4 regions of the Pseudomonas sp. GW-45 genome follow, and region 1 is predicted to be linked to each of the others. Evidence: predicted binding sites of a transcription regulator. Region 1 holds the regulator's gene; each other region holds the start of a gene.
What was found. The regulator FliA, encoded in region 1, starts transcription of late flagellar genes. The targets are predictions, from matches to a motif close to CTAAAGTTTNNNNNNNNNNNGCCGNTAA.

Region 1 (4,253 bases):
GCTCAAGAACGCAGATTAAACGCAGCCTGGCGCGATGCGCGGGGCACCGGTAACTGATGAGGTCAGCCATGAAAGTCAAACGTTTCTTTGCCGCCGATATGCGCCAAGCGATGAAACTGGTGCGTGATGAGCTGGGCGCTGACGCCTCGATTATCGCTAACCGCCGTGTGGCTGGTGGGGTAGAGCTGACCGCAGCGCTGGACTATGTTGCGCCGCGCATCACGCCGCCGACGCCAGGGCTGGATCAGGAACTGAAAAAGACCCAAGAGCGCATTGTTGCCGCCCGCGCCGAGCTTGAGGTGGGCCAAATGGTTTCGCGTAATCAGCCAACCGTTAACCGTCAATTATTCGGGGACAGCATGCGCGCGGCGGCCGAGCAAGGCTCGCCGGTTGCGCGCGACCTGCTTGATCGTCTGGTGCAAGAGCCAAGCGAAGAGCCGCCGGTGCAGCGCAAGGTGAGTGCTGCAGCTCCTGTCGCTGATGCGGCTGAAAGTACTGGGCTTAGTGCTATGCGCGCCGAGCTGGCAGGGTTGCGTGAGATGTTGGAGTCGCAGTTGGGCGGTATGGCTTGGGGCCAACTCAACCAGCGTCAGCCTAAACAGGCTGGCTTGTGGCGCCGGCTGACACAGATCGGTTTGCCGGCAGAAATCTGCCAGAATCTACTGAGTCAGGTCGCTGACGTGACTGACGTCCGCCAAGCTTGGCGCCTGGTACTGGCGCACCTATCGCACCGCATTCCTACTTTGCGTGAAGATATGCTGGACCAAGGCGGTATTATCGCATTGGTCGGCCCAACCGGCGCAGGCAAAACCACCACACTGGGCAAGTTGGCAGCACGTTACGTGCTTAAGCACGGTAGCCAGCATGTGGCCCTGGTGACTATGGATACCTATCGCATTGGCGCGCATGAACAGCTGCGTACCCTCGGCCGCATTCTTGACGTGCCGGTGCGAGTAGTTGATGAGCAGAACAGCTTGCAGGATGTGCTGGCTGATTTTTCCGGTAAGCGTTTAGTGTTGGTAGATACGGCCGGCCTGCAAGCGCAGGACCCGTATCTGCGCGGTCAGCTGAACGCACTGGCGCAACAGGGCCAGCAAGTGCGTAAATTGTTGGTGTTGGCGGCAACCAGTCAGTACCGTGTCATGAAGGCGGCTTATCACAACTATAAAAGTTGTGGGCTCAGTGGTTGCGTTCTGACTAAAGTCGACGAGGCCGCAACGCTGGGTGAGTCATTAGGGCTGGCTATGGAGCAGGGTTTGCCGGTAGCCTATCTGGCAGATGGCCAGCGAATCCCAGACGATATCAATCGTGCGCTAGGGCACCAGTTGGTAAGTCGCGCGGTCAGTATGGCGGGTAATGAGGCGCCTGAAGATCAGGCGATGGCAGATGTGTTTGCCGGCATGATGCATGGCCAGCGGGCAAGCTAAGCGAAATCAACAATTCAAGGTAATCAACGTAGATGGGTAGCAATCATCCGGTTCAGGTTATCGCAGTCACCGGCGGCAAGGGTGGTATCGGCAAAACTAATGTGTCGGTCAATCTCAGCCTTGCGCTGGCGGAGTTGGGGCGCCGAGTCGTGCTGTTGGATGCCGACTTAGGGCTAGCCAACGTTGACGTATTGCTTGGGTTAAAACCCAAAGCTACGTTGGCTGACGTGCTGGAAGGCAAATGTGATCTGCGCGACGTGATGATCCCCGGTCCCGGTGGTATCCGCGTCGTGCCTGCGGCGTCGGGCGCGGCGAATATGGTTAACCTTAGCCCCCAACAGCATGCAGGTCTGATCCAGTCGTTCAGCGAGGTTGGTGACAATATCGACGTGCTGATTGTCGACACTGCCGCTGGTATCGGCGATTCGGTGGTTAGCTTCGTGCGGGCAGCCCAGGAAGCACTGGTTGTCGTCTGCGATGAGCCTACCTCTATTACCGACGCTTATGCGCTGATCAAACTGCTAAATCGTGATCACGGCATGACGCGTTTCCGAATTCTGGCCAATATGGTGAACACCCCGCAGGAAGGTCGAATGGTGTTTGCTAAACTGTCTAAAGTAACTGACCGGTTTCTCGACGTAGCACTGCAATACGTCGGGGCGGTACCTTTCGATGAAGCGGTGCGCAAGTCCGTACAGAAGCAACGTGCAGTCTATGAAGCTTTTCCGCGCAGCAAAGCGGCCATGGCGATTAGAGCAATTGCGCAGAAGGTGGACTCATGGCCTTTACCGGCCAATCCACGCGGACACCTGGAATTCTTCGTCGAACGTCTGGTACGGCCTACCGGCTCAGGCCTATGATTGCATCGGCTGGCGGACTAAGCATGTATACACGAGCACAACGTTCTGCGAATGACCAGGATCGACTCGTTGAGCAATATGCTCCGCTAGTGAAGCGCATCGCCTACCATCTGCTCGGCCGATTGCCGTCCAGTGTACAGGTTGATGATCTGATCCAGGCCGGCATGATTGGCCTGTTAGAGGCTTCTCGTAAGTTCGACTTCGGCAAAGGTGCCAGCTTTGAAACATATGCTGGTATCCGCATCCGTGGTGCCATGCTTGATGAAGTACGCAAAGGTGATTGGGCGCCACGTTCAGTGCATCGAAATACACGCATGGTCAGTGATGCGATGCGCGCGGTTGAATCTCGTTTGGGTCGCGACGCTAAAGATCACGAGATTGCTGCCGAACTTGATATGAGTCTTGAAGAATATTACGCGATTCTCAACGACACCGCGGGCAGCAAGCTCTTTAGCTTTGATGATCTGTTGGAAAGTGGTGCGCCGGCCGATGTACAGGGTGATTTCGAGCCTTTCTCTGGGCTGGAAGATGAACGTTTTCGCGGCGCGTTGGCGGAAGCAATCGACGGTTTACCTGAACGGGAACGTCTGCTTCTGTCGCTGTATTACGATGAAGAACTGAACCTCAAAGAGATCGGCGCGGTGTTGGGAGTAAGTGAGTCGCGGGTAAGTCAGCTGCATAGTCAATGTGCCGCACGACTGCGCGCCCGTCTATCAAGTTGGCGAAATGATTGATTTTGTCGCTAACATCCGGACAATGCTCGAATTGCGCAAATAGTAGCACTGTGCCTGATCCTGTTTTGATGGCTGTAAACTGAAGATATTGTGAACAACCGGTTGCGCAGCAGCAGGCTATTCAGAGTTTCTTTATACGGCTAGTTTGGCCATTGCAATGGGTTTTCGGGGTGCAGGCCTGCACTTTCCCTGGTTTGTACGGAGGTCGACTTGGACAAGAATATGAAAATTCTCATCGTTGATGATTTTTCAACGATGAGGCGCATTATCAAAAACCTGTTGCGCGACCTGGGTTTTACCAACACGGCTGAAGCCGATGATGGCAATACCGCATTGCCGATGCTGCAGAGTGGTAACTTCGATTTTCTGGTGACTGACTGGAACATGCCCGGCATGAGTGGCATCGACCTGCTGCGTGCAGTCCGTGCTGACGAGCGTCTGAAGCACCTGCCGGTGCTGATGGTGACCGCTGAAGCCAAACGGGACCAGATCATCGAAGCAGCCCAGGCGGGTGTTAACGGTTATGTTGTGAAGCCTTTTACTGCTCAGGCTTTGAAAGAAAAAATCGAAAAGATTTTTGAGCGAGTGCAAGCAAAATAATAATCAACCGGGGTACAGGTTATGGCGTTAAGTAAGGATCCCGGCCAGGCGACTGCTCAGGAATTTGAACATTCCCTCAAGGACAATGCGCGCCAATTGGTCGATCATCTGGAGCAGGGTGACTTCGCCGAAGCTCTATTGGTGATTCACGCAATAAATCAAGCCCGTGATCGCGGTCTTTATCATGAGGTGGGGCAGCTCACCCGTGCGTTGCACAACTCCATTGTCAACTTTCAGATAGACACCACCCACGCCCTGGGTGATGAAACTGAAACCTCGAAAATTTCTGATGCCTCGGATCGCCTGGATTATGTGGTGCAGCTGACCGATAAGGCAGCCAATCGCACTATGGACCTGGTAGAAATCAGCGCGCCAAAGATATCTGAACTGGGCGGTGAAGCGGCGGCTTTGCGTAGCGACTGGCGGCGTTTGCAGCGGCGTGAGATGGCGGCCGATGAGTTTCGTGAACTGTATAAGCGTATGGGTGACTTTCTTGAGAAAACCGAAAATACCAGCAATGACGTATCGGGCCATCTTAACGATATTTTGATTGCGCAGGATTATCAGGACCTTACCGGTCAGGTGATCAAGCGCGTCATTACGCTAGTGCACGATGTCGAAGAAAGTTTGCT
Region 2 (4,253 bases), 1.4 Mb from region 1:
GCAGATCAGGACGATCACCGTCCTGGTTAGCAGGCCTTGGCAGCAGAGACTAAAACAGGTCTTCTTTCTCGATACGGCGGGCTTCGCGCTGTAGATAGTTCACGAATTTATCTATTTGTCGTTGAGCCAGCGGCGATGGTTGCTGAAAGTGGATGCCGACGTGGGTCTCGTTAGCGGTTTCCATAAAAACTGCGTGGCGTATTTCTACGGCTAACTCCAGTCTGCCGGTTTCCGGCAGCTGCAAATAGCAGGGTGTGTACACTTCGCCCGGCTGCAGCGATTTGCTCAAGTCGCCATCGAGGCGGATCTTGCAACCGGTTGCTGAAATATCCATCAAATAGGATTTCAGCGTGCGTTCGCGCTCCGCATGATTCAGCTCCAGAGGGATGTCTGCTGTGCGGCGCACTCCAGCGCGAAAGGCACCGCGCTTTTGGTGATAGGTCAGTTCTTCCGGAAATTTTGCAGCGTAAGCCGGGGCGTCATCGAGCATGACTTGAGCCGCACCTGGGCAGCTCCAGCGCATGTGAATCCCCTCATGCCAGGCATCAACCTTAAAAGCTTCGCCTTGGCTGGCGTAGCGATCACCCTCACGTGGGATCATTTCGTCGATCCACAGCTCACCGCTATTGGTATCCAGGTTCACGATAAAGCTCTGAAACTTCTGCAGACGATCATCAAAGGTGATGATTAAGGGGTCGCGAGACAACATTAATGTCTTCAGCAGCGCAGTGATTTCAATGGGGGAGCGAATATCGCGCGGCGGCTGTGGGCCAGCTTCTTGTGAGAATAGGGTAGACACTTAAGGCTCTCGGTATTATTAGTTTGGCAGACCGTTAGTTGGCTCGAGCCTTACTATACAGCAAGCTGGCGGATTGGCATCAGTCTCAAACCTTGGTTAGGTCTCGGGAGATGCCGGAGCGACTGCGATTGCCTAGTTGGTCGTAGATGTTCTGCCCGGATTCGCCCTGGTTGCGCAGCAAATCAAGCAGGCTAGAGGTGCTGTTTTGACTATGCCGAACCAGTCGCGCGTTGCGGTCGTTGGCGGCTTTGCATTGCTCAAGGTTATCGAAGAATTGCTGATAGGCGGCGTGCAGATCAGTATCGCCAAGGCTGGCAACATGATTTTGCAGGTTCTGAGCAGCTACCTGGTGCGCGTTGCAGTAGCTTTTGATGCTTTGATCGTGATGCGCGAGAGCGTCGATCAGTGGGCGTTTTTCTTGCAGCAGCTTTTCCAGTTCGTCCATATTTTGCTGGACGATTGCGTCACGCTCTCGCTCAGTCAGAGCAAGGTAACGTTCGCAGTCCTGGTCAGCTTGTTGAAGAATGGCGTTCAACTGATGCATGGGTGCCTCCGCAAGGATGGCCAGGGTCACACGGCTGGTCAGCTTTCGAAGCTGAGCAGCTTGTCTGCGATCCGGTTGCTGTCGACCTGATAACTGCCGTCGGCAATGGCCTGTTTAATTTGATTAACCCGTTCACTGTCGACTTCCGGCAGATCGCGTAGGCGTTCTTCGATGGCTTGCAGCTGCTGAGCTTGCTGGCTCAGGCTAACCGATGAACGCTCGCTACTGGCTTCTTGTCCGGCAGTGGCGGTAGTTTTTGCGGCGTTGTCGAGCGTTGCTTCACGCTTGCCAGCAGCGCTGTTTGTTTGGTTACTGCGAGCAGCCCCGGAAGGTCCGTTCGGCGAGTTGAAGTCAATGACCATGATGAATTCCTCAAACTGTAAAATCTTCTCTAACCGCTTTAACGGCCGCGTGGCTGAAAACTTTAGGGAAAATAAGTGTGAAGAGCATCACAGTATGGCGTGCTCGGTTTCTGTCGGCAGTATATCCGATAATTCGCCATTCATCACATCTCCACTCTGACTTGGCCGGCGCCGCTAACGCGGGCCGTTATCTCGCGATTGGAGCGAGTGTTGCGCACTTTAATCTGTGCGCCCAGAGCGCCGCTTTCCATGGCTTCGCCAGGCATCACCACGGAGACATTGCCGTTGCTTGCGCGGATGACCACTTTGTCGCCCCGGCGCACAATCTCGTTCTGCTCAATGACCGCAAAGGTGATAATGCTGTCGGGCGAAACCGGACGGGTGAGTCGCATGCCAATTGCCTGTTGTGGATCGACCAGGTACTTGTCGCGTAGCAAGCCTGTATCGCGCTCCTGCAATGTCAGATCGTCGGCGTTGAGAATGGTATTGCGTGCTAAAGGTCGAGCGCTGACGACGACTTGCTCATACAGGCTGACTTGGCCCGGAACGAACAAGCGCCAAGGCGAGCTGCTATTGCAGGTGAGTCGTACCGTGACCCGGCCAACCGGAATGTTGGGGCTCTCGAGTTCTGCACTGAGCTTATCTTCTGGGCAGATCGGCAGGCGTAGTCGAGCATCGAGCCGGTTCAGCTTGATTTCGTAGCGCGCCGGTTGACCATTGCGTGCGATGTGTTCTTGGACTTCTTGCTCAAGAAACTGGTTGGTCGCGCCGATAAGCTGATCAATGAGCGGGTTAGCGAGCAGTGGCGTTGAAAAAAAGATCGCCAATGCCGCGCACCCGGTGATAAAACGCATACAATTACCTTCATAACAAATGGTCGGTGCGTGTCATTTTACTGTCGGTTGGATAGCCTTAACGCCAATCCTGCAGGAAACATGCCGTATTGAGCTCAATACAAATAAGGAGCTGCCCATGGCTGGTGTAATGGATTCAGTCAATCAGCGTACTCAGCTGGTTGGTCAGAATCGGTTGGAACTGCTGCTGTTCAGGCTGGCAGGCAACCAGCTATATGGCATCAACGTATTCAAGGTGAAAGAGGTGTTGCAATGCCCGCGCCTGACGATGATGCCCAAGCTGCATCCGGTCGTACGCGGAGTCGCGCACATCCGCGGTGGTACGCTGCCGATCCTTGATCTGAACCGTGCTACTGGTGGTCCTGGGCTGGATAATCTAGACACCGCCTTTGTGATTATCACCGAGTACAACTACAAGGTGCAGGGTTTTCTGGTGCGTTCGGTTGAGCGCATCGTCAACATGAATTGGTCCGAGATTCATCCACCGCCAAAGGGCACCGGCCGCGATCATTATCTCACCGCAGTGACGCGGGTCGATAACCAGATGGTTGAAATTATCGACGTGGAGAAAGTGCTTGCTGAAGTGGTGCCGACCAACGAGAAAATTTCCGAAGGCGTGATCAACAAAGAGACACAGGCTGAGGCGCTTACCCGCAAGGTGCTCATAGTTGATGACTCCTCAATCGCGCGCAAGCAAGTCTCGCGCTGCCTGCAGGAAGTAGGCGTGGAAGTCATCACGCTTAACGATGGTAGACAGGCTCTCGACTGGCTTAGGGCCCAGGCTGATTTGGGTGAGGATGTAAGCAAGAGCCTGTTGATGATTGTGTCGGATATCGAGATGCCGGAAATGGACGGCTACACGCTGACCGCCGAAATCCGCAATGATCCGCGACTGAAGAACTTGCATGTGATGCTGCACACCTCATTGTCGGGTGTGTTCAATCAGGCAATGGTCAAGAAGGTAGGCGCTGATGACTTTCTTGCCAAGTTCAAGCCGGATGACCTTGCTCAGCGCGTTATTGATCGCTTGCACGCTACGCGCGAGTAGGCTGAATAAACGATGGCGCGGAATTTTATACTGAACTCAAACAACGCAAGGCGGCGCGTGTGACTTTGGCTAATCAGGACTTTCTGGCATTTCGTGATTTTTTGGAAAAAGCCTGCGGCATTGTGCTGGGTGACAATAAACAGTATCTGGTATCAAGCCGCCTCAATCGGTTGCTCGAGCAGGAGAAAATTGGCAGTTTGGGTGAATTGGTCAAGCGTATTCAAGCCCAGCCGCGCGGCGGTCTTCGCGAGCTGGTTATCGATGCAATGACAACCAATGAAACGCTCTGGTTTCGGGATGTTTACCCGTTTGAAGTGCTCAAGAAAAAGCTCATTCCGGAGTTTATTAAAGGTAGCCCAGGGCAGCGCCTGCGGATCTGGTCTGCTGCTTGCTCGTCAGGTCAAGAGCCATACTCACTGAGTATGTCGATCGATGAGTTTGAACGCAGCAACCTCGGTCAGTTGCGCGGCGGCGCGCAGATCGTTGCCACGGACCTATCCGGTGGCATTCTAAATGCAGCCAAAAGTGCAGAGTACGACAGCCTCTCCGTGGCTCGGGGTTTGTCGCAGGAGCGCCTGACGCGTTACTTTGATCCTTTGACACCAGGTCGCTGGGCGCTCAAGCAGGCGGTGCGCAATCGCGTCGA
Region 3 (4,253 bases), 160 kb from region 1:
ATCCCCAATCGCCATGCGTGGCGTCGGATGGCCGGCGTGGTAAAGCGCATAATTGACGAAAGCCGGATCCATGACGATGTCACGATGGTTAGCCAGAAAAAGGTAGGCCTGGCCATCGCGCAGATGTTCCATACCGCTATAAGTGACCTGCAACGTGCTGCTTTCAATCAGCCGGTCGAGGTAAGGCTCCATCCGGTGCTGCAGGGTATCAACACACTCAATGCCGCGCGCCTCACGCCGCAACCCGAGCTCCACTGCGCGCTGCATCAAGCCCGGAAACCAGCGCGCCAGGCGCGGAAAACGATAAGCAGCCAGCATCCGCATCAGTTCCCGATCGCCTAGCAGGCGGTCCATTACGGCTGGAACCTCAGCATCGTCATACGGCCGAATAGCATCAAACGCGCCCATGTTTTCCTCAATCTAGTAAGCTTTAGCCGCGCATTATGCGACGTGTACGGCGGTTTCGCCAAATTGACGATAGGGCTACACTGGGCGCCACACGTTAACCACTGGAGCCATCCTCTTGCAGGCCATTGAAGAAGCCAACCTCGCCTGCCCCTATTGCGGCGAACCCATAGCCTTGCTGCTCGACCTCACCGGCGGCTCTCAGGACTATATCGAAGACTGTCAGGTGTGCTGCCAACCGATCCAGGTGAACCTGTCAATTGACCCCGAGCAGGACGATTATCAGGTCGACCTGCGCCGCGAGCAGGACTGAGCATGCAGTGTGCATATCGACCCTTCGACATGGCCGAGGCCACCTTGCTGCAAAGCATGCTGGCGGACCATCACATTAACTGCCATATCAGCGGTCAATACTTGCAGGGCGCCGTTGGCGATTTACCAGCGCATGACCTGCTCGCCATCTGGCTTAGCGACGAAGATATTCAGCGCGGCAGCCAACTGATTAATGATTATCTAAGCGCTAGCCCACTCGAAGAACCTAGCGACCTTATAGCGCCGGATCCCACCAATCCATGACTGGCCGCCTTGCCCAATTCACCCCTCCCCATCCCAGCACCCCGTCCGATTGGCAACCTGAATGGAATCTGCCACCCGGCGGGCGGGTATTGATTTTGCGTAAACAGCAGGGGCGCCTGGAATGCGTGCCGGTGTTGTGGAACCTGACGCCTGGCTGGCTGAAAGACCTCAGCCGTGCCAGCTTTAATGCGCGAGCGGAATACCTGCATGAGAAACCCATGTTTAAACAGGCTTTCGCGCAGCGGCGTTGCTTGGTACCGATCAATGGTTATTATCTATGGAAGAGCAATGGCTCGCGCAAACATCCATGGTATCTGCGTCGCCGCGACGGCGGGCTGGCTTTGGCCGCCATCTGGGAGCGTTATCAGCTCGACGAAGGGATCTATTGGGACAGCTGCGCGATCATTACTGCACCGTCCAAAGACCTACCGGCTAAATTGGCCGAGCGCATGCCGGTTGCGCTCAATAGCGGCGAGCAGGCCATCTGGCTGGCAGATGCCACACCGGTCAGCGCGTTACAGCCATTGCTACTGAACGCCGACGCTCAGGTAGAGATGATTCACCCTGTGAACAGCGCCGTCAGCACGCCACTGACCAAGGGGCCGCATTGCTGCAACCCCAGCGGCCCGATTCAAACCTTGAACTGATTGATCAGACGGCGTTGATGCTCTGCTAGCTTGGTCAGCGAGGCGCTGGCCTGCGATGCTTCATCGGCGCCAGCCGCTACTGATTTAGCCACCGTATCGATAGTAGTAACGTTGCGGTTAATGTCTTCAGCTACCGCACTCTGCTGCTCCGCCGCACTGGCAATTTGATTATTCATATCGTTAATCACTGATACCGCTTGAGTGATTGAGGTCAGCGCAGCATCCGCCTCTTCTGCCTGTAGTACGCTCTGATCGGTGCGTGAGCGACTTTGCTCCATCACTTTAACGGTCTCGCGCGTACCGTTCTGCAGCTGCTCGATCATCGTCTGAATCTCGGCAGTAGAGGCTTGGGTTTTCTGCGCCAAGTTACGTACTTCATCCGCTACCACGGCAAAACCACGGCCTTGCTCGCCAGCCCGCGCTGCCTCAATGGCGGCATTGAGCGCCAACAGATTGGTCTGTTCCGCGATGCCACGAATGGTGTCGAGAATCCCAGTGATGTTCTCGCTGTTACGCGCCAGCGACTGCACACTTTCGACCGCGCGCTGAATATCCTCTGAAAGATTCTGAATAGTGGCCGAAGTCGCTCTGACCACCTCGCGGCCATGATTAGCAGAACCGTCCGCGTTATGCGCAGCGCTTGCCGCCTGGGCAGCATTGCGCGCTACATCCTGCGCAGTCGCTGTCATCTCGGTAACCGCGGTGGCTACCAGGTCAATTTCACTGAGCTGCCGCTGCACCCCATCGTTAGTACGAATGGCAATATCGGCGGTGTGCTCGGAAGCATCGGTAACCTGCTGCACCGAGCCAACCACTTCCTTGATCATCCCCTGCAACTTATCGAGGAAGGCGTTGAAACCGGCCGCTATGGCACCTAGCTCATCCGCGCGATCCACATTGAGACGTTTGGTTAGATCGCCGTCACCCTTGGCAATGTCATCCAGCATGGCGACCAGCTGACGTGCAGGCTTGGCCAAGCCATAGGCGACAAAGATCATCACAACAAGACCAACCAGCGCTACCAGAAAGCCAACCACAGCCAGCATCAAGGCAGACTGAGTGCTCTGCTCGGCCACTTCGCCATCCAGCGCGATCAAGTCAGCCATGACTGCATCCATAGGCAAGATGATCAACAACGACCAGCGCGTACTGGTATTACCTAGGGTGATGGGCATGGCCAATTCAATATGGCCACGGGCCTCGTCTATCGAATAGATGGGTTGATCTTGTAACTTTGCCAGATTGGCCAAGTCACTGCTGTCCAGGACTTTGTCGGCGCGATCACCAGGCTTGGCGCCCTCGCCGGTAAAGGCAACCAACCGTCCGCTACTGCTAACCAACGCCTGGGTGCCCACGCCGTCGTATAACGCATCATCGCCACGCTGCAGCATGCCCTGCAAAAAGTCCATGGACAGGTCAGCCCCCGCTATACCGCGAAACTCGCCTTCGCTGATCAGCGGAACGGTAAAGGAAGACAACAGAATAGTTCTGTCACCGACCTCGTAAGGTGCCGGATCAGTCACGCAGGGTTTGAGGGTATCCTTGGGGCAAAGATAGTACTCGCCAGCGCGCACGCCGGTATCTAGCAGAGTTTCATCTTCCAGGTCAGCCAGCGAATCCATCTCAAGGCTGCCGTCTTCGCTGCGGTACCACCACGGCATGAAGCGGCCGCTACCATCGTAACCGTCGGTCTCGATACCCTGAAAGAAGTTATCCAGATCGTCAAAAGCATTTGGCTCCCAGCCAACATACGCGCCCAGCAGATCAGGATTTTCCTGCAGCGTCATACGAATAACCCGGTTCATTTCCTCGCGCCCCATCATCAGCGAAGGCATACCGTCTGGTTGTATCTCACCCAACATAACGTTCAGATTGGCCAACTGTGAGGCCACTCCCAAGGGGTATTCCAGCTGGCGGCGAATCTGCTCCCGTTCACCGTTAGCGATGGACAGGAGTCGGTCTTTCACTACACCTTCGAGTAACTCCTGACTGCGATCTTGCACATAAGCTTGGCTGCGCTCTGAGGAGTAGACGGAAAAAAGGGTCATGACCCCGACTGCGATGAACAGACAAGCTCCAGCCAGAACTGCGATGGATAGCTGAATCGACTTGAATTTCATTAATTACCTCGGCTTAGCCGCCAGACAAAGGCGCGCATACATGTTCTTGTTGTTATATCGGCGACCAGCAAAAAAACTTCAATCCTGTGAAGACATTAGCGCGTTTGCGCTGTCTGATTGCCTGAAACCGGTGATGGCCATACCATACTAGCCGTGTTTCATTGAGCTGAACTACCTCGTTCTGGCACCGCAGCGATCTCAACAGAGAATCCCTGCGTAAGCAAAGAACGTCACGAAATCTGCAGCTCTGCTAGATTTAAAAGTGCTGGTCTGTATTGCGTTCAATAATCCTGGAGATACAAAGCAATGAAAAAGACGCTGATGATGCTTGTAGCAACCCTGTTTGGTATCGCTGTTCTCTCGGGTTGTAATACCGTTGAGGGCTTTGGCAAGGATGTGCAAAAGGTTGGCGATGGCATAGAAGATTCTGCTGATCGATAAGCACCACAACGGCGTGGCGGTTGTCCGCCACGCCCAGTTCATTCAAGGATAAAAGAACCATGCG
Region 4 (4,253 bases), 120 kb from region 1:
GGGTAAGATCACTCACGCGGGCCTGGTACTGGGGCTGCGCGGCCCTGCGGGCAGCGTATTTGTTGGCGAGCCGCTGGATACTGCGGGCTATATGCAGCGGCTTCAGGTGGATCGTAACGTAAGCGCGGTATCGGACAGCTGCATGCTGGTGCGCAAATCGGTGTATGTCGACGTGGGCGGCATGGACGCGGCCACCTTTGCCGATGAGGGTGCAGCCCTCGATCTGTGTTTGCGAGTGACCGACAGCGGCCATATGCTGGTGTGGACGCCACGAGCGACCTTGTTGCATGGCGCCGAAGTGCGCAAGGGCACACTGGCCACACATGATCAGTTGTACGCGAGGTGGTTACCACGTCTGGCTCGCGATCCTGCGTATAACGCCAACTTATCCCTGGTCAAGTCGGGTGGGTTCCAATTGACCGATCCGCAAATTTCCTGGCGACCTTTGGATATATGGCGGCCTGTGCCGGTCGTGCTGGCGCACCCTGCTGACCTGTTTGGCTGTGGTCACTACCGCATCATTCAGCCCTTCAGCGCCCTGCGCGAGGCGGGCATGGTGGACGGAGCACTATCGCAGGGACTGATGCATGTCGCTGATCTGGAGCGTTACGCGCCAGATACGATCATATTGCAGCGGCAGATAGGCGATGAGCGCCTGGATGCCATGCAGCGTATGAAAGTATTTTCCAATGCTTTCAAGGTCTATGAGCTGGACGACTACCTGCCCAACCTGCCTATGAAGAGCGCGCATCGCCATGCAATGCCGAAGGATATCCTCAAGTCTCTCAAGCGTGGCATCGCCATGGTCGATCGTTTTGTGGTATCGACCGAGCCCTTGGCTGAAGCCTTCGCCGGTTACCATCCGGATATTCGGGTGGTGGCGAACCGTCTAGATCCACTCTGGTGGGACGCCCTTCCAGCGCCCATCCGCGGCGAATCTGGAAAGCCCCGGGTGGGTTGGGCTGGCGGCGCCAGCCATACCGGCGATCTGGACCTTATTTTTGATGTGGTACGCGAGCTGGCTGAAGAGGTGGAGTGGATATTTTTTGGTATGTGCCCCGACAAGCTTCGTCCGTATGTGCATGAGTTTCATCAGGGAGTTTCGATAGATCAATATCCGCTCAAGCTTGCTTCGCTGAATCTCGATCTCGCTCTGGCTCCGGTTGAAGAGAATTTGTTCAATGAGTGCAAAAGTAATCTGCGCCTCCTGGAGTACGGCGCTTGTGGCTATCCGGTAGTCTGTTCCGATGTGCGCTGCTACGCAGGCGACTTGCCTGCCACTCGAGTGAAGAACCGCTATCGCGACTGGGTTGATGCTATTCGCATGCACCTATGCGATCCGCCTGCATCGCAGGCGCAGGGCAAAGCGCTTTATGAAGCAGTTAAAACAGACTGGATGCTGAGCTGGGCCGGTCTTGAGGCTTGGCAGAAGGCCTGGTTACCTTGACCTTGGGAGGGCGATGAACGGCAACTAAAGGAATGTTGCGACTGGTCGATAAAGAATCATGGCTGGCGTGTTTGCCAGCAGTACCCTGGCTGAAGCGATGAACTTAGCAAGAAAAATGTGAAATTCATCCTAAAGCTTTCTGGCAAAGGGTCGATACAGTAACTGAATGCGAACTCAATGGGTGCCTGGGCAGGTCCGGCCCTGAGGTCGCCGCTCAGGCAAACATAACCAAGTTTACGAGGTACTTACCATGGCTCTTACAGTCAACACTAACGTAGCTTCACTCAATGCCCAGCGTAACTTGGGTTCGTCGTCTAACAATCTGCAGACTTCTCTGGAGCGTCTGTCTTCTGGCTCGCAGATTAACAGCGCGAAAGACGACGCCGCTGGCTTGCAAATTTCCAACCGCTTGACCAGTCAGATTAATGGTCTTGGCGTAGCTACCAAGAACGCGAACAACGGCATCTCGATTGCCCAGACCGCTGAAGGCGCCCTGCAGGAATCCACCAATATCCTTCAGCGTATGCGTGATCTGTCACTGCAGGCCGCTAACGGCTCAAATGGTGACACCGAACGTGATGCTTTGAACTCGGAAGTAACTGAGCTTAAGAAAGAACTGGATCGCATCTCTAATACCACAGCATTTGGTGGCAAGAAGTTGTTCGATGGTAGCTTCGGTACTGAAACATTCCAGGTGGGTAGTGCAGCTAACGAAGCTATCAGCTTGAAGTTAGATGAAACTAGCACAAAATCATTGCGTAGCGATGCTATCAGTAGCGGCACAATCACAGCTGCGAGCGTAGCTGCTGGTGCGGCTCCGGCTTCGGGTTCAGTAGCTGTATCTTTCACTATCGTAGGTGGTAGTGCTGACGGTACTGATCGCGTGTTCACAGTGAGTTCTGACTTCGCTTCTGGCGCAACCCAGGTAGAGCAGGTTCAGAATTTGGCTACCGCTATCAACGACGCGAACATTGGTGTTGGTGCCTTTATCGATGACTCCGGCGCCATTAACGTGCTTACCAATTCGGATCTGGGTACTGCTGATGGTGAGTTGTCAGTTTCCTTTGCCTCCGGCGCGACGGCTGCGGCAGCAACCACTGCTGCAGAAGCTGGCGGTACTGATGTCGTCTTCGCTGCAGTAGCCGCGACCGATGCTGAAGTTCGCGATATCGACATTACATCTGCAGAAGGCGCTCAGAAAGCGGTTTACATCATTGACGCAGCACTCCAGTCGATCGATAGCCAGCGTGCGAGTCTGGGTGCTGCTCAGAACCGCTTTGACTCGACTATCAGCAACTTGCAGAACGTGTCTGAAAACGCTTCAGCTGCTCGTGGCCGTATTCAAGACACCGACTACGCTGCTGAAACTGCAAACCTGACCAAGAACCAGATCCTGCAACAGGCAGGCACTGCAATCCTGGCCCAGGCCAACCAGCTACCACAGGCCGTACTTAGCCTCTTGGGCTAAGATCGGAACCGGGGTAATATGCGGGGGGAAGGCTAGCCTTCCCCCCGCTTTTTCCGTTGCGAGGTAAGCACCATGGATATGGGTGTTATCAAACCGTTTGAAGTAACCCGTTCAGCGTCCAGCGCTGTCGCGGTGGAAGCGGGTGCCGGCAAAAGCCAGGCAACTAGGCAGATGGATGCTGCACAGGCAAGGTCAGTACCGCAACCGATATCGACACAATCACGTGAGGCAGTAGAGCAAAGCCCCGCGGTTGAGCGTGATCAATTGCAAACAGCGGTTTCTGATATTCAGAATTTTGTCCAGTCGGTACGTCGAGACATCAATTTCAACCTTGATGATGAAAGCGGCCGAATGGTTATTAATGTAACCGAGGCAACTAGTGGCGATGTTATTCGCCAGATACCCTCGGAAGAAGCACTGCGTTTGGCGGAGAATCTGTCGGAAATTCGTAGTGTGCTGTTCGAAGCAGAGGCTTAACTCTGCTGGCCGGTTTTACTGGCACGCAACTTGCCTATTTAGACCGGGACTCATTTTTCGGTATGCGCTCCGTCAAAAAACGGTCGCGAGGTAAGCTATATGGCTATTACAGGTATTGGTTCAGGCCTAGACATCAGCGGCATCGTAACTGCCCTTGTGAACGCTGATGGTGCGCCTAAAACAGCGCAGCTCTCGCGACTCGAGAGTGCGACCACCGCAAAGTTTACTGCGTTGGGATCTTTCCGCAGCGCGATGTCTAGTTTTCAGTCGGTACTAGACAAGCTAAATAGTGCAGAGGTCTACGAAAAACGAACTGCGACTTCCGGAAGTACTAGCAATTTCAGTGTGACTGCGGCCAGCACAGCTGCCAGTGGTACATACGATGTGCAAGTATTTAACTTGGCTCAAACGAGCAAAATTGCTTTGCGCGGCCAAGACAATGCTACCGCTGCGGTCGGCACCGGTACTATGACGATAGCCGCGGGCGATACCACGCTGGATATCGATATCACAGATGCGAACAGCACTCTTAGTGGTATTCGTGATGCGATTAACGCAGCAGGTGAAGATGACGGTATCAGCGCTACTATCGTGACTGACCCTAGCGGCGTCGGTGGTTCTCGCCTGGTTATTAGTTCCAGCAAAGCAGGTACCGGCAATGATATATCGGTCAGCGTTGCGACTGATGCCTCTGACACGGGTAATCTAGCTGACTTGGCATATGCGCCTCCTGCAACTACTGATTTCACACCCACACCGGCAGATACTCAAAATCCCCGCGAGCCACGTGTCATCTCTTACGCGCGTGATGCCAACTTGGCTATTGATGGCTTGGCGATTAGTAGCGCTAGCAACACTATC

Region 2: the regulator FliA is predicted to act here: its motif matches at 1,744-1,771, upstream of flgM (flagellar biosynthesis anti-sigma factor FlgM).
Region 3: the regulator FliA is predicted to act here: its motif matches at 2,391-2,418, upstream of AC1XYH_RS03555 (methyl-accepting chemotaxis protein).
Region 4: the regulator FliA is predicted to act here: its motif matches at 1,577-1,604, upstream of AC1XYH_RS03730 (flagellin).

The regions. Positions count from the first base shown of each region.
Region 1 covers NZ_CM167674.1:950,172-954,424, forward strand. The annotation lists gene flhF (flagellar biosynthesis GTPase FlhF) at 69-1,427, shown strand; gene fleN (flagellar synthesis regulator FleN) at 1,460-2,287, shown strand; gene AC1XYH_RS04310 (RNA polymerase sigma factor FliA) at 2,287-3,021, shown strand; gene AC1XYH_RS04315 (chemotaxis response regulator CheY) at 3,244-3,621, shown strand; gene AC1XYH_RS04320 (protein phosphatase CheZ) at 3,643-4,253, shown strand, end outside.
Region 2 covers NZ_CM167674.1:2,384,770-2,389,022, reverse strand. The annotation lists gene AC1XYH_RS10845 (MFS transporter) at 1-30, shown strand, start outside; gene AC1XYH_RS10840 (flagellar brake protein) at 50-799, opposite strand; gene AC1XYH_RS10835 (flagella synthesis protein FlgN) at 885-1,343, opposite strand; gene flgM (flagellar biosynthesis anti-sigma factor FlgM) at 1,382-1,705, opposite strand; gene flgA (flagellar basal body P-ring formation chaperone FlgA) at 1,849-2,559, opposite strand; gene AC1XYH_RS10820 (chemotaxis protein CheV) at 2,678-3,607, shown strand; gene AC1XYH_RS10815 (CheR family methyltransferase) at 3,667-4,253, shown strand, end outside.
Region 3 covers NZ_CM167674.1:794,798-799,050, reverse strand. The annotation lists gene AC1XYH_RS03575 (1-acyl-sn-glycerol-3-phosphate acyltransferase) at 1-408, opposite strand, end outside; gene AC1XYH_RS03570 (CPXCG motif-containing cysteine-rich protein) at 524-718, shown strand; gene AC1XYH_RS03565 (putative signal transducing protein) at 721-981, shown strand; gene AC1XYH_RS03560 (SOS response-associated peptidase) at 978-1,628, shown strand; gene AC1XYH_RS03555 (methyl-accepting chemotaxis protein) at 1,613-2,317, opposite strand; partial or broken gene AC1XYH_RS03550 (hypothetical protein) at 2,519-2,575, opposite strand; gene AC1XYH_RS03545 (entericidin A/B family lipoprotein) at 4,055-4,189, shown strand; gene AC1XYH_RS03540 (M48 family metallopeptidase) at 4,249-4,253, shown strand, end outside.
Region 4 covers NZ_CM167674.1:830,336-834,588, forward strand. The annotation lists gene AC1XYH_RS03725 (glycosyltransferase) at 1-1,447, shown strand, start outside; gene AC1XYH_RS03730 (flagellin) at 1,698-2,915, shown strand; gene AC1XYH_RS03735 (flagellar protein FlaG) at 2,988-3,392, shown strand; gene fliD (flagellar filament capping protein FliD) at 3,492-4,253, shown strand, end outside.